Colwellia sp. M166: one gene and its partner. The protein of the gene in region 2 binds, or shares a complex with, the protein of the main gene of each other region. Links are inferred from orthologs where the notes say so. Each region holds a gene or a part of one and is shown on either strand. Other genes may lie near its edges.

What was found.
Region 1: the proteins of trxA (region 2) and trxB are in contact, whole or in part, in a crystal structure (PDB 1F6M), measured with the Escherichia coli proteins. The link is inferred for Colwellia sp. M166 from one-to-one orthologs.

The regions. Positions count from the first base shown.
Region 1 is NZ_CP040755.1:547,955-558,161, forward strand. The notes cover bases 2,162-4,952. They hold trxB (thioredoxin-disulfide reductase), read right to left. Parts: upstream 4,142-4,952; coding sequence 3,182-4,141; downstream 2,162-3,181. Other genes in these bases: FGD67_RS02550 (hypothetical protein), read right to left, coding at 2,162-2,234; aat (leucyl/phenylalanyl-tRNA--protein transferase), read right to left, coding at 2,468-3,178; ald (alanine dehydrogenase), read right to left, coding at 4,471-4,952. Outside these bases: FGD67_RS02540 (Tn3 family transposase), read right to left, coding at 1-664; FGD67_RS02545 (DUF4158 domain-containing protein), read right to left, coding at 793-1,362; FGD67_RS21875 (DUF4158 domain-containing protein), read right to left, coding at 1,355-1,588; more of FGD67_RS02550, read right to left, coding at 1,647-2,161; more of ald, read right to left, coding at 4,953-5,592; leucine-responsive transcriptional regulator Lrp, read left to right, coding at 5,715-6,197; FGD67_RS02575 (DNA translocase FtsK), read left to right, coding at 6,263-8,806; outer membrane lipoprotein chaperone LolA, read left to right, coding at 8,808-9,509; FGD67_RS02585 (replication-associated recombination protein A), read left to right, coding at 9,496-10,207.
Region 2 is NZ_CP040755.1:2,405,084-2,409,078, reverse strand. Bases 157-2,867 are described here. They hold trxA (thioredoxin TrxA), read left to right. Parts: upstream 157-1,204; coding sequence 1,205-1,531; downstream 1,532-2,867. Other genes in these bases: rho (transcription termination factor Rho), read left to right, coding at 1,720-2,867; rhlB (ATP-dependent RNA helicase RhlB), read right to left, coding at 157-1,017. In the rest of the region: more of rhlB, read right to left, coding at 1-156; more of rho, read left to right, coding at 2,868-2,979; FGD67_RS10925 (ABC transporter substrate-binding protein), read left to right, coding at 3,360-3,995. UniProt on the Escherichia coli protein: Participates in various redox reactions through the reversible oxidation of its active center dithiol to a disulfide and catalyzes dithiol-disulfide exchange reactions.

The DNA of each region.
Region 1 (10,207 bases), 1.9 Mb from region 2 along the record:
CTAGCGTTTGATTAATGGGCGTAATTAACTTATCAAGGCCAGTATTTTCAATGATTTCAGCCTTGTGCTTCCATTCTTTAGGTTGAATTAAATCTGACGTTAAACTACGATTATTAACGCTTTCTCTAACTGTTAAGTTATTGCTATGAAATAGCTGCTCGGCTTTACGGTAAAGGAAATACTCAAAGCGATTAGCAATTAACTTGGTATTATCACCTTCAATATATTCACGTTTACTTTTAGATACCACATCGAGATTAATTGTTTTTATTGTTTTGAATGCGGTTAATTCTTCGTGAGCCTTGATGTATTGTTCACGCAATTCGTCTTTAAGATGAATGAATTCAATATCAATAGACATAAAAAGTGATCGGATAAGCTTTTTAATTTTACTGGATTGTTTATCGATGAATTGCCATTCGTACTGACGGCCATCAAAGTCGTTATTATCTAAATGATCACTTAACAGTTTAATGCTATTGGCTGGAATAAGCTCAAAAGCTTTTTTACGGACATCTCCAAAGCTTAAATTATCATCCATATCGGTATCGATGAAATACTTTAATAAACTACCCGCAGATTTTAATTTAGTTCTAACAATATTTACATCTTCGACAATACGTTGTTTGGCATAAACTTTAGCTGATTCGGTTAGCTTTCTCACTAAGTAAATAAAAGCGGCTACAAGGTTATCGTTAGTTTCTCGGTACCTGAAAAACAAATAGCAAACGAGGTATAAAATAGTTTGGCTGTCTGCATGTCTTCTGAGTTTATAAACTGTCTTGTGTTTAACTAATGACGCGTAGTATTCAAGGTTTTTGGGGGATAATTTGAGTTCAGCAATAGCACTTTAATTTCAGGGTAAAGTAAACGTATAGTTTTATGTGTCTTCAACTCTTGTGCTATTTGACTAGCCGAAAAATCTTTAGCCATTCTTTTCAATTTAGCTAGGTCAGTAAAGGTACTATTTGATTCAAGTAATTTAAGTAATATGGCTTTTGTGGATTGAGTTAAATTTTCATTGAGAATATGCTCAATACGGCTTCGTTCATTTGATAAAACGGTTGAGATAGTGTCTTGTAGTGTTGTATAACCAGCAAGCGCTATTCTGTTTTGACCAAAATAAGCAATACATTCATCGAAAACATACCTAGGCTCTAAGTTTATTTTTACGACATTATTAAGTCTTTTAAGAAGTAGTTCTTTATCTACTTTACTATGATAATTTGAAAAGCCAGTATAGTTAAGTAGCTTTTTGAACAACTTTGTTTTTGTTGTTCGAGGTAAGTCAGCCAACATCATATCTTTGCCATTGAAATATTTAGTTTTGACATAATCAAGGTCAACAACAACGTCATTCAAATGAAAAGTTAAAAATAATAGGGCGTGATCTAAAGTAGCCTAATAGCAGGATAAAATATACTCGGGTTTCTAATCGCCTTAGCTCATTAACGAGTTTTTGGGTTTCACTATCCAATGAAAAATAGTCTTCTCTGTCTGTATGACTAAAGTTAGGAAGAGTGTAAAGTTCGTTTATTTCAGACGATGTAAGTATTTGAATACGTTTAGTGGTTGGGCTAGTGATGATATTTGACCTTTATAGTTATTTTACACCATCATAACTTATGAATGGTCAATAAATAACCTTAAGGTTCATTTCGAGGGGATGGGCACAAAACCCCTTCAAGCATAATCGCTTTATCAAAATTATTAGGCAGTAAATCAAGATATTTAATAGCAAGTTTTAAGTCTTCATTGGCTTTATTATTATTGTCAAGTAAGTGGGAGGCGAAAGCTCTTTCTACGAGCGCAGAGACTTTGTAATTTGATAAATTAGACCGTTCCGCTTTAATAAATGCCATATTTACTGTGGCAAAAAATTCTTTAAATTGCCCGCGTTGAAAGTATCCTCTAGATTGGCAAATAAGTACTCTTGTATCCCAAGGCTCAGTTAATAATCCTGTCGCCAAAGCTAATTTTGAGTATTTAAGAATATCTTCAGGTTGGTCAATAAAGTAAGCAATATCGGATTGCATCACCATAAGTTTTGCTTTTAAAGCTAGCGATAATTCATTATCTTCTAATAACGTTTCAATTTTATAAAATACTTCTTCTGGGTTTATATATACTTGATGATTAAGCTCTTTTTCTAGTTCACTCGTGTTAAAAGCAAAAGCTAAGTTAGCGTAAAAAGCGGTGAGAAAAATATATAGTCCAAAAAATGTCTTTGTCACGTACTCTGCCTTTTCTAAGTGTTGTTCAGATGATAATGCTATTTATTTTAAAATTTATATCAAACTTCTGCGGCTATTAATATTAAATATGTGAGTTGTTGTCGCTGACGTAATTATTCTGCCATGAAACGATAGTAAGGCAAAGTACTTGGTAGACGACTACTTAAGACGCTAAGGCTTTAAACCAACCTTAAACATTTGTATGGAAAAGCTAGCAAATAGTGTTTTTGCTATCATGGTAGGGTCAACAATCGGGGTTGCCAAAAGTCTGCAGGCGGGATGATAGTTTTTGCTGCTAATTGTTGAGCAATAAATTGTTCTCTATTTACTTCAATACAGCCCATGGAAGCTAAAAAAGGATTTAACATTTGACAATCAATCAGTTCAACCTTGATTGATTTCAGTAATTCAGCTAGATACACCAAGGCGACTTTTGATGCGTTGCTCTGCTTATAGAACATAGACTCACCAGAAAAATAGCCGTTAACCGCAATACCGTACAGTCCACCAACGAGTTCTTCATTTTGCCAAACCTCAATAGAGTGTGCTTGGCCTTGCTGATGTAATTTTTTATAAGCGGTTAGCATCGGACTAACAATCCAAGTTTCTTCGACACGAAAGGGGGCATCAGCGCACAATTCTATGACTTGTTTGAAGCTTTTATTTAACGTTACGGTAAACGTTTGACGTTTTAGTACTTTGTGTAAGGTTTTATTAATTTTAAGTTCGGCAATATTAATGATCGCGCGTGGATCAGGGCTCCACCACATCACAGGTTCACCATCGCTAAACCAAGGGAATATACCGAGTTGATAGGCTTGAATTATTCGTGGGGGTGATAAATCATCACCAAAAGCCAGTAAACCATTTGGCTCTACTAATGCAGTAGATAAATCGGGGAAAGTCGAGCTACTCGAAGATAACCAAGGAATAGCTCGTGTCATTGACTAGTGACTGCCTTTTGCGTCGAGGTAACGCTCGGCATCTAAAGCAGCCATACAACCAGCACCAGCTGATGTGATAGCTTGACGGTAGATATGATCTGCAACATCACCGGCAGCATAAATACCTTCTACACTGGTTTGAGTTGCATTGCCATTAGTACCACTTTGAATGGTTAAATAGCCATCTTTCATCGCTAATTGATCTTTGAAAATATCGGTATTTGGTTTGTGGCCAATAGCGATAAACACACCCATAACATCAAACTCTTCTGTAGCATCAGAATTCATGTCTTTAATGCGTACACCGGTAACACCCATATTATCGCCAAGCACTTCATCTAAGGTACGGTCTAAGTGTAAAACAATATTACCGTTCGCCACTTTGTCCATTAAACGCTTAGTTAAAATCTTTTCTGAGCGGAAAGTATCACGACGGTGTATTAAGTGAACTTCTGAGGCAATATTTGATAAATATAAAGCTTCTTCTACCGCAGTATTACCACCACCTACAACAGCGACTTTTTGATTTTTATAGAAAAATCCATCACATGTTGCACAAGCAGAAACACCTTTACCCATAAAAGCTTCTTCAGAAGGTAGGCCTAAGTATTGTGCTGAAGCGCCAGTACAAATAATAAGTGCGTCACAGGTATAGGTACCAGAGTCACCAGTTAATTTATAAGGTTTTTCACTAAAATCTACGTCATTAATATGATCAAAAATAATTTCAGTATCAAACTTTTCAGCATGTTTTTGCATACGATCCATTAATGCCGGACCGGTTAGGTCGTCGGCATCACCAGGCCAGTTTTCTACTTCAGTGGTGGTGGTTAGTTGACCACCTTGTTGCATACCTGTGATCATGACAGGTTTTAAGTTTGCTCGTGCAGCATACACAGCTGCGGTATAGCCTGCAGGGCCTGATCCTAAAATGAGTAACGGGCAATGTCTTGCTTCGCTCATGAACTACTCCAAAAAATAAATACGTTAATGTCTTAATGGTTGGGATTCTAAGTGATTATCTCAAGAGAGCAACAAAGAAATAATTATAAATCATAACTTATTGTATAAAACTGCAAGCTTAATTTTACAAATTCAGTGTTTAACGCTCTCTTAAGAACTAGCAAAAAACACTATGGCGAACAATTGAGCTTTATAGAATGTGAAGCCGATAATCGTAAAATTACCGAGTCTCACTTATGGTGTTAGCGACTATGCTCGTCATTCTGGTGCAATTTTAGCGCAATAAAAAAGCCGCTACAGATAGCGGCTTATAAGTCATTTAAAAATTTTTATAGCGTTGCAATCGCATCTTCTGGTGTAACATACTCATAACCTAATACATCTGCAACCGGCTTATAAGTAATTTTGCCACCTAAAACGTTTAAGCCTGCCATTAAATGTACATCATCAAGCATGGCTTGCTTAGCACCTTTGTTAGCTAAAGTAACAGTAAATGGCATAGTAGCATTAGTTAATGCCATTGTTGATGTTCTTGCAACACCACCTGGCATATTTGCCACACAGTAATGAACAACATCATCAACCATATAAGTTGGATCTTGATGTGTTGTTGCTTTAGAAGTTTCAAAACAACCACCTTGATCAATGGCAACATCGACGACTACCGCACCTTTCTTCATCATTTTAATATGCTGTGCTGTGACTAATTTAGGTGCTGCTGCACCTGGTATTAATACTGCACCGATCACTAAATCTGCTTCAACAATCAATTGATCCATTGCATCGGCTGTTGAGTAAACCGTTTTTAAACGACCATCAAACTCGGTGTCTAATTGACGAAGACGAGGTAAAGAGCGATCTAAAATAGTTACATCTGCACCCATACCAACAGCCATACGTGCTGCTTGAGTGCCAACTACACCACCACCGATAATAAGCACTTTAGCTGGCGCAACGCCCGGTACGCCACCTAACAATGCACCTAAGCCGCCTTGTGCTTTCTCTAATGCATGCGCACCCGCTTGAATAGACATACGACCTGCAACTTCAGACATAGGTGCTAATAATGGTAAACCACCGCCATGTTGAGTAACAGTTTCATAAGCAATACAGGTAGCGCCAGAAGCAACAAGTAATTCAGTTTGCTTTGGATCTGGAGCTAAATGTAAGTAAGTAAATAGCACTTGGCCTGGACGAAGCATTTTGCACTCGTTGGGTTGTGGCTCTTTTACTTTGATGATCATATCAGCGCTAGCAAAAATCTCTGCTGCTGAATCAATAATTTTTGCACCGGCGGTGATGTATTGTTCATTATCAAAGCCGATTGCTGCACCGCCATTATTCTCAACGATAACGTCATGGCCATTAACAATTAATTCTTTAACGCCAGCAGGAGTTAAGCCAATTCGGTATTCGTGGTTCTTTATTTCTTTAGGTACACCAATAATCATAGTTATATCTCTCTTGTAAAATATGCGACTAGTATAGTGGCTTTATAGCGGATTAACCTATCGTTATTTCCGACAAAGTAGGATATAATCCTGATAAATAATTATTTTGCAGTGAATTATATATGAGTTCTGCCACAGTTAAAAAAATCGATCGCATTGATAAAAATATTTTAGTTGAACTACAAAAAAATGGTCGTTTATCTAATATCGAACTTTCAAAGCGTGTTGGCTTAAGTGCAACGCCATGCTTAGAGAGAGTAAAACGCTTAGAAAATGACAATTTTATCACTGGTTATCAAGCCATTTTAAATCCACATAAATTAGAAGCTGCTTTGTTAGTTATTGTTGAAATTACCTTAACTAAAACCAGTCCTGATGTTTTTGATGATTTTTCTAAAGCGGTACATGAACTTGATGTTATCCAAGAGTGTCACTTAGTCTCAGGTGATTTTGATTTTCTGTTAAAAACCCGTGTTGCCGATATGGCTGCTTATCGTGAACTGCTTGGTAATACTTTGTTACGTCTGCCTGCGGTTAGTGAAAGTAGAACTTATGTGGTGATGGAAGAGGTTAAATCCTCTAATTTGTTACCAATAAAACGCTAAAAGATTTAATTCGCTGCTAATGTTTGGTATTTTAGCAACATTATAATGATAATTTTCTCAAGAGTGTGCATTTGTCTTCACCATCTCCTAAGTTAAATGGCGTTCAACGCCTTCTCGAAGCAGGGCTATTAGTCTCTTGCGTTTTTGCCATGTTTATTATGTTAGCGCTGTTTAGTTTTGATCCCGCAGATCCCGGCTGGTCGCAAACCGGCTATCAAACCCCCGTGCGTAATATGGGGGGTGCTGTCGGAGCATATTTGTCAGACTTGTTGCTAAATCTTTTTGGTTTAGTTGCTTATAGTCTTCCTTTCGTTATCGCTGTTACCGGTTGGTTATTGTTTCAAAAATATCATCAATTAATTCGTCTTGATTACCTGACGCTGGGCTTAAAATTCATCGGCTTTATTTTGTTTTATATTGGTATTACCTCTATCGCCAGTATGAACTTTGATGATGTGTTTTATTTTTCTGCCGGTGGCATTTTAGGTGATGTATTAAGTAATTCTTTATTACCGTATTTTTCTTTTGTCGGCAGTACCTTATTATTTGTCACTTTTTGTGGCTCAGGCTTTGTCTTGTTGACGGGAGTATCATTGCTCAATGCCATAGACAGGGTAGGGGAATACGCTATTCGAGTTATCGAATATCTATTAACCGTACCAGCATTAATTAAGCATCATTTAGGTACTGGTCCCGAAAAAACAACTGTAGCGAATAGCAAAGAACAAAGGTTAGCAAGCGTCAATATTGAAAATAACACTGCAGATGATAACGATGTTGATAATGTTCCTGAACATTACATTGCCTTTGAAAAAGAGTCGGATGAAGTTAAACAAGCCTTAGAAACCATCAGTGATATTGAACACGAAAGTATATTTGCTAAAAGTGTTGATGACAGTGCTTATAACACCCGTGAACATGAACCCTACGTCGATATCGACGAATTAATGGGTGAGCCACTAGCAATGAATGTTCAAGAACATGTTAGTGATGATGAAATAGCGGCAGCATTTGAGCCGGTAGAAAAAATAACGGTTGAAGAGCCAACAACATTACATGATAAAATTTACCAGCAACTAGATAATGAAAAGGCAGCTGAGCCTAATTATAGTGATATGCCCTCATTAGATTTATTAGACCGTCCCGACCGTGCCAAGCATCCTATTGATCAAGAACAACTCGAACGTGTATCACGTTTGGTTGAAGCTAAACTAATGGAATTTGGCATAAAAGCGGAAGTGGTTGGTGTTTTCCCCGGCCCGGTTATTACCCGCTTTGAATTGAATCTAGCGCCAGGTGTAAAAGCCAGTAAAATTACCAATTTATCGAAAGATTTAGCCCGTTCTTTATCAGCAAAAAGTGTTCGCGTTGTGGAGGTTATTGAAGGAAAATCGGTGATCGGTATTGAACTGCCGAATAAACATCGAGAAACGGTCTTTTTTGCTGATGTGATTTCTTGTGAGAAGTTTTCCCAGTCTAAATCTAATTTGGCGATGGCTATAGGTAGCGATATATCAGGTGAACCGGTTATTGCCGATCTGGCAAAAATGCCGCATTTATTAGTTGCAGGTACCACCGGCTCTGGTAAGTCAGTTGCGGTTAATACCATGATTGTCAGTATTTTATATAAGTCTTCGCCAGAAGATGTCCGTATGATCATGATTGACCCTAAACAAGTAGAGCTTTCAGTTTATGATGGTATTCCTCATTTATTATCTGAGGTAGTAACTGATATGAAAGAGGCAGCTAATGCACTGCGTTGGTGTGTCGGAGAAATGGAACGACGATATCAATTAATGTCGAAGCTTGGTGTCAGAAACCTTAAAGGTTATAACGACAAAGTTGCTAAGGCAATTGCCGCGGGAGAACCTTTGATTGACCCTTTATGGCAACCAAGTGATGCATTTACTCAAACACCGCCTTTATTAACAAAATTACCGTCAATTGTCATTATTGTTGATGAATTTGCTGACATGATGATGATCGTGGGTAAAAAAGTGGAAGAACTTATTGCCCGTATTGCGCAAAAAGCACGTGCTGCCGGTATTCATTTAATTTTAGCCACCCAACGTCCATCTGCCGATGTTATTACGGGTTTAATTAAGGCCAATATACCAACACGTATGGCGCTCAGGGTACAATCTCGAATAGAATCGCGCATCATTTTAGATCAACAAGGCGCAGATCAACTCTTGGGCATGGGGGATATGTTTTATTTACCGCCTGGTGAAGCAGTCCCCATTCGGGTGCATGGCGCTTTCGTTGATGACCATGAAGTACATGCCGTGGTTAATGATTGGAAATCAAGAGCCGAGCCAAACTATATTGAAGAAATTCTTTCAGGTGATACAGAACAAGAAATTTTATTGCCAGGTGAACAAGCTGATGGCAATGGCGATGAAGAAATCGATACATTATATGACGAGGCCTTAGCATTTATTAGCGAAACACGTCGTGTTTCAATTTCTAGTATTCAACGTAAATTTAGGATCGGTTACAACCGTTCAGCTCGTATTGTCGAACAAATGGAGCAAAATGGTGTTGTAAGTCGACCAGGCAATAATGGTGCTCGAGAAGTATTAGCGCCACCGCCGATTAAGGAATCTTAAGATGTTAAAAAAAATGAAATTGATAAAAAATGCTGCTGTTATGGCAACATTATTGAGTACAGTATTATCAACCAATAGTTTAGCGGCAACGAGCGGAAAAACTCAAGCTACAGCGATTAAAGCCAATGCTGTCACGCAAGAAGCCGATAGTAGTAAAGTTAAGCTAATGGCCAAGTTGGCAAAAATTGAATTTTTCAGTGCAGAATTTACTCAAAAAATATTTGATGAAACGGGCAATGAATTACAGCAAGGCAATGGCTTATTATCAGTCAGTAAACCTAATTTAGTTAACTGGCAAACGACATCGCCAGATGAATCCTTGATTGTTTCTGATGGCAGCAATTTATGGTTTTATGACCCGTTTGTTGAACAGGTCAGTGTATATTCGTTGGCCAATGCGATAGCCAATACACCTATTTTATTGATCACTAGTAATGATGCTAGATTATGGCGGGATTATAATGTTAGCCAATTAGCGGATAATCGTTATTTGATCAGTGCCAACAATGACAATGCCCGTGTTAAAAGCTTAGAGCTAACGTTTGCTGAGAATGTTGACAACGTTGAACTGTCTGCTTTTAACATTCTTGATGCTACGGGGCAACTCAGTGTGATCACACTGGCAAATCATGATGATAAGCCTGATATGAGCTTATTTACGTTTACTGTTCCTGAAGGTGTTTATTTAGATGACCAACGCTAATGGCTCACTTGATTTAGCCTTTGCTGAAGATGACAGTTTTAAACCGTTAGCGGCAAAGCTGCGGCCGAAAACGTTGGCAGAATATGAAGGACAAGAACATATTTTAGCTAAGGGTATGCCTCTGCCTTTAGCTATTGAGCAAGGTAAAGTCCATTCGCTAATATTTTGGGGACCACCTGGCACCGGAAAAACCACGATTGCAGAAATTATTGCTAATCATGCCAATGCCGATATAGAACGTGTTTCTGCGGTAACTTCAGGTATTAAAGACATACGTCAAGCGATAGAAAATGCCAAAGACCGTGCTATACACCAACAGCGTAGAACGGTACTGTTTGTTGATGAAGTACATCGCTTTAACAAAAGCCAACAAGATGCTTTTTTACCGCATATTGAAGATGGCACCATTATCTTTATTGGCGCGACCACTGAAAATCCAGCCTTTGAGCTCAATCAAGCTATTTTGTCGCGAGCTCGTGTTTATACCTTGAAAAAACTCAGTGCTGGGAATTTAAATAATGTTTTACAGCGCGCCATAAGTTACCAACAACAAAGCACACAGTTTGAAATCATTATTAATGACGAAACCAAAAAGCAACTGATCGCGTTAGCTAATGGTGACGCGAGAAGATTACTTAACTTGTTGGAGAATTGTTTAGAGATTACTGATGTTGAAAATAATCAACAAACACTTAGCA
Region 2 (3,995 bases):
GTGCACATAATCTTCACAATCGTCAGGCAAGTCATAATTAAATACATGAGTAACGGCTGGAATATGAAGCCCACGTGCGGCTACATCTGTCGCAACTAAAATATCTAATTGCCCATCAGTAAACTGTTCTAAAATTTTCAAACGTTTCTTTTGGATCACATCACCGGTAAGCATACCAACACGAATATTATCAGCTTCAAGGTGGGCATGTATTTTTTCACAAACATGTTTTGTATTGGCAAAAATAATCGCCTTATCTGGCCAGTCTTCTTCAATTAAGGTTTGCAGCAAAGACATTTTATCTTCGTTTGAAGGATAAAATAATTCTTCGGTGATACGAATGTTGGTTTTTTGATCTGGCTCTACTTCAACACTGTCAGGATCATTCATATGTTCGAAAGCTAGTTCTTTAACACGGAAAGACAGTGTGGCAGAAAATAACATGCTCAAGCGTGCTGTCGCTGCCGGCATTTTGCCAAACATATAACGAATATCTTTGATAAAACCGAGATCGAACATACGATCAGCTTCATCAAGTACCACTACTTCAATATTGTTAAGGTTATAAATACCTTGTTTCAAGTAATCAAGTAAACGACCACAAGTACCAATTAATATATCGACACCTTGTTCAAGTTCTTGACGTTGACTTTCATAACCTTCGCCACCATATACAATGCCAAGGCGTAACCCGGTACTTTTTGCCATTGCAATGGCATCGCGATGAATTTGGATGGCAAGCTCACGCGTAGGTGCCATAATTAGCGCCCGCGGTTGATTGTGGCTAACATCTTTTTTCTGTAGTAAATGATGAAAGGTCGCCGCTAAAAAGGCAATAGTTTTACCTTCGCCTGTTTGCGCTTGACCGGCAATATCTTTGCCTGTCATAAGTATAGGAAGAGACTTTGCTTGAATTGCAGTACAATATTCAAAGCCCATAGATGCGAGACCGTTAACAACGGTTGGCTCGAGTTTAAGTTCCGAGAACTTTATTTCTGTTAAGTGTGTTTTTTTCATACCGCTAGCTTAACAGGTTACGCTATTAATAAAAATTAGATTCACATAAAAGCGCTAATAAATTAATGCTATTAGTTGATTTTGATTTATTTTACTAATAACTGTTATATATGATTGTTGGTAATTAATTGTGATGAAGGTATAATCTTAACCAATTGGCTATAGGCCACCTTTAATGGAGATATAAATGAGCGATAAAATTATTCAGTTAACTGATGATAGTTTTGATACTGATGTAATTAATGCATCAGGTCTTGTTTTAGTTGATTTCTGGGCTGAATGGTGTGGCCCATGTAAGATGATCGCACCGTTGTTGAACGACGTGGCGGAAGAATATGCTGGTAAATTAACTATTGGCAAATTAAACATAGATCAAAACTCTAACACTCCACCTAAATATGGCATTCGTGGTATTCCTACACTTTTGTTATTTAAAGATGGTGTTGTTGCTGACACGAAAGTTGGCGCATTATCAAAAACTCAATTAAAAGAGTTTATTGATAACAATTTATAAAAAAAGGTCCGTATTTCGGACCTTTTTGCTTTTTAGCGAAAGATCAAGCATGTGATCCTTTACCTGTTTTGTTTTTAGTGCTAAATTTAACATTCAAACGAAAATAACATTTCAAATACCATACTCAAACATCCTAAATTGCCAAACGGCACAGCATAACAACCTAAATAGTCTAAGAAACCCCCACTATGAATCTTAACGAACTTAAAGAAAAGTCTATCAGCGAGCTAGTCAAACTCGCAGAAACAATGAAATTGGAGCATTTGGCTCGTAACCGCAAACAAGACATTATTTTTGCTATTTTAAAAGCCCACGCTAAAAGTGGTGAAGATATCTTTGGCAGCGGTGTTTTAGAAATTTTACAAGACGGCTTTGGTTTCCTACGATCGGCAGACTCTTCCTATTTAGCAGGCCCGGATGATATTTATGTATCACCAAGCCAAATACGTCGATTTAGTATGCGTACCGGTGACACCATTGCTGGTAAAATTCGTCCACCGAAAGACGGTGAACGTTACTTTGCTCTCTTGAAAGTAAATGAAGTTAATTTTGACCGCCCTGAAAACTCTCGCAATAAAATCCTTTTTGAAAACTTAACACCGATACATCCAACCGATCGCATGATCATGGAACGTGGTAATGGTTCGACTGAAGATATTACTGCCCGCGTTTTAGATTTAGCCTCCCCGATTGGTAAAGGTCAGCGTGGTTTGATTGTTGCGCCGCCAAAAGCCGGTAAAACGTTATTGCTACAGAATATTGCTCAAAGTATTGCTCATAACCACCCAGATGCTGAATTAATGGTATTGTTGATTGATGAGCGTCCAGAAGAAGTTACTGAAATGCGTCGCTTGGTTAAAGGTGAAGTAATTGCCTCTACATTTGATGAACCAGCTAACCGTCACGTGCAAGTTGCTGAAATGGTAATTGAAAAAGCTAAACGTTTAGTTGAACATAAAAAAGATGTCGTTATTTTACTTGATTCAATTACCCGTTTAGCACGTGCCTATAACACCGTTATTCCTTCGTCAGGTAAAATACTTACCGGTGGTGTTGATGCCAATGCTTTACATCGTCCTAAGCGCTTCTTTGGTGCTGCACGTAATATTGAAGAAGGTGGTAGTTTAACTATTATCGCTACTGCCTTAGTAGAAACTGGTTCTAAAATGGATGAAGTTATCTATGAAGAATTTAAAGGCACGGGTAATATGGAATTACACCTTTCACGTAAAATCTCTGAAAAACGCGTTTTCCCTGCTATTCACTTTAACCGTAGTGGTACTCGTCGTGAAGAGCTATTAACTAAGCCTGATGAATTACAAAAAATGTGGATTTTGCGTAAAATCGTTCACGAAATGGGCGAAATTGATGCCATGGAATTCATGATTGATAAGCTGGCTATGACCAAGACCAATAACGAATTCTTTGATTCGATGAAACGTCAGTAAGACTTAATAATATAAATTGAAAAAACCAGCATCTGCTGGTTTTTTTATGCCTTAAATAACATTACTCTTCAATAATACCTCGAACGCTTGTTAAGCTAGTATTGACTTGATTTATAGCTATCTATTTGAATAATATTGTTTTATTTTGTTTTTTATAGCTCGTTATTAAGGGTTTTAGAGTTTATGACAAATTAATATTGGAGAGCATAATTTAGTGGTTATACTTAATAGAGTTGATGATTGTAAAAGGAATATATTCATATAAAGATATTATTTTTTATTTTTTTGTATGAAAAACGAACGATAAATATTTTGCGATAGTATAGTATGCGCATTTTTTAAATTTATAATGAAAAATTAAGCTGTTGAAGGGGAAGTAAATGCGCTGTTTTTCGATGTTTTTTTTATTGATGTTAGTCAGTAGTATTGCTTGTGGTGCTGAGGAGCTAGATAAGCAAAACATTATCAATATAAAAGTTGTCACTGAAGATACCTTTCCGTTGCAATATCTTGAAAATGGTAAGATTACAGGGCCGGCTACAAGCTTAGTTGAGCAAGTTTTATTAGCTGCAGGTGTAACATACGATATTGCAGTATTGCCATGGGCTCGGGCATATCAGTTAGCGTTAACTGAAGCCAATATTTTAATTTACTCTTTGGCAAAAACGACAGCAAGATTAAATGAATTTAAATGGGTCGGTAGGATCATGGCTCTGGACTATTATTTATACGGTGCGTCTGATAGCGAGATTAATCTGCAAACCTCTTTAGAAGCTCTCAAGCAATATCAAATAGGCACTGTGCGCGATAGTGCTGTTGAGCAATACTTACGCGATAATGGTTTTAAAAAACTGACAACGGTTGTGCAGGGGAAGCAAAATTTCTTCTTGTTTCAACAGAATCGAATTGAGTTATTTCCGGCTAATAAATCAAGTTTTCAAGCAATATGTCTGCAAGATGCATTTAATTGTCATAATTTAAAACCACTTTATAAATTAGATATTTCATCCATTGAG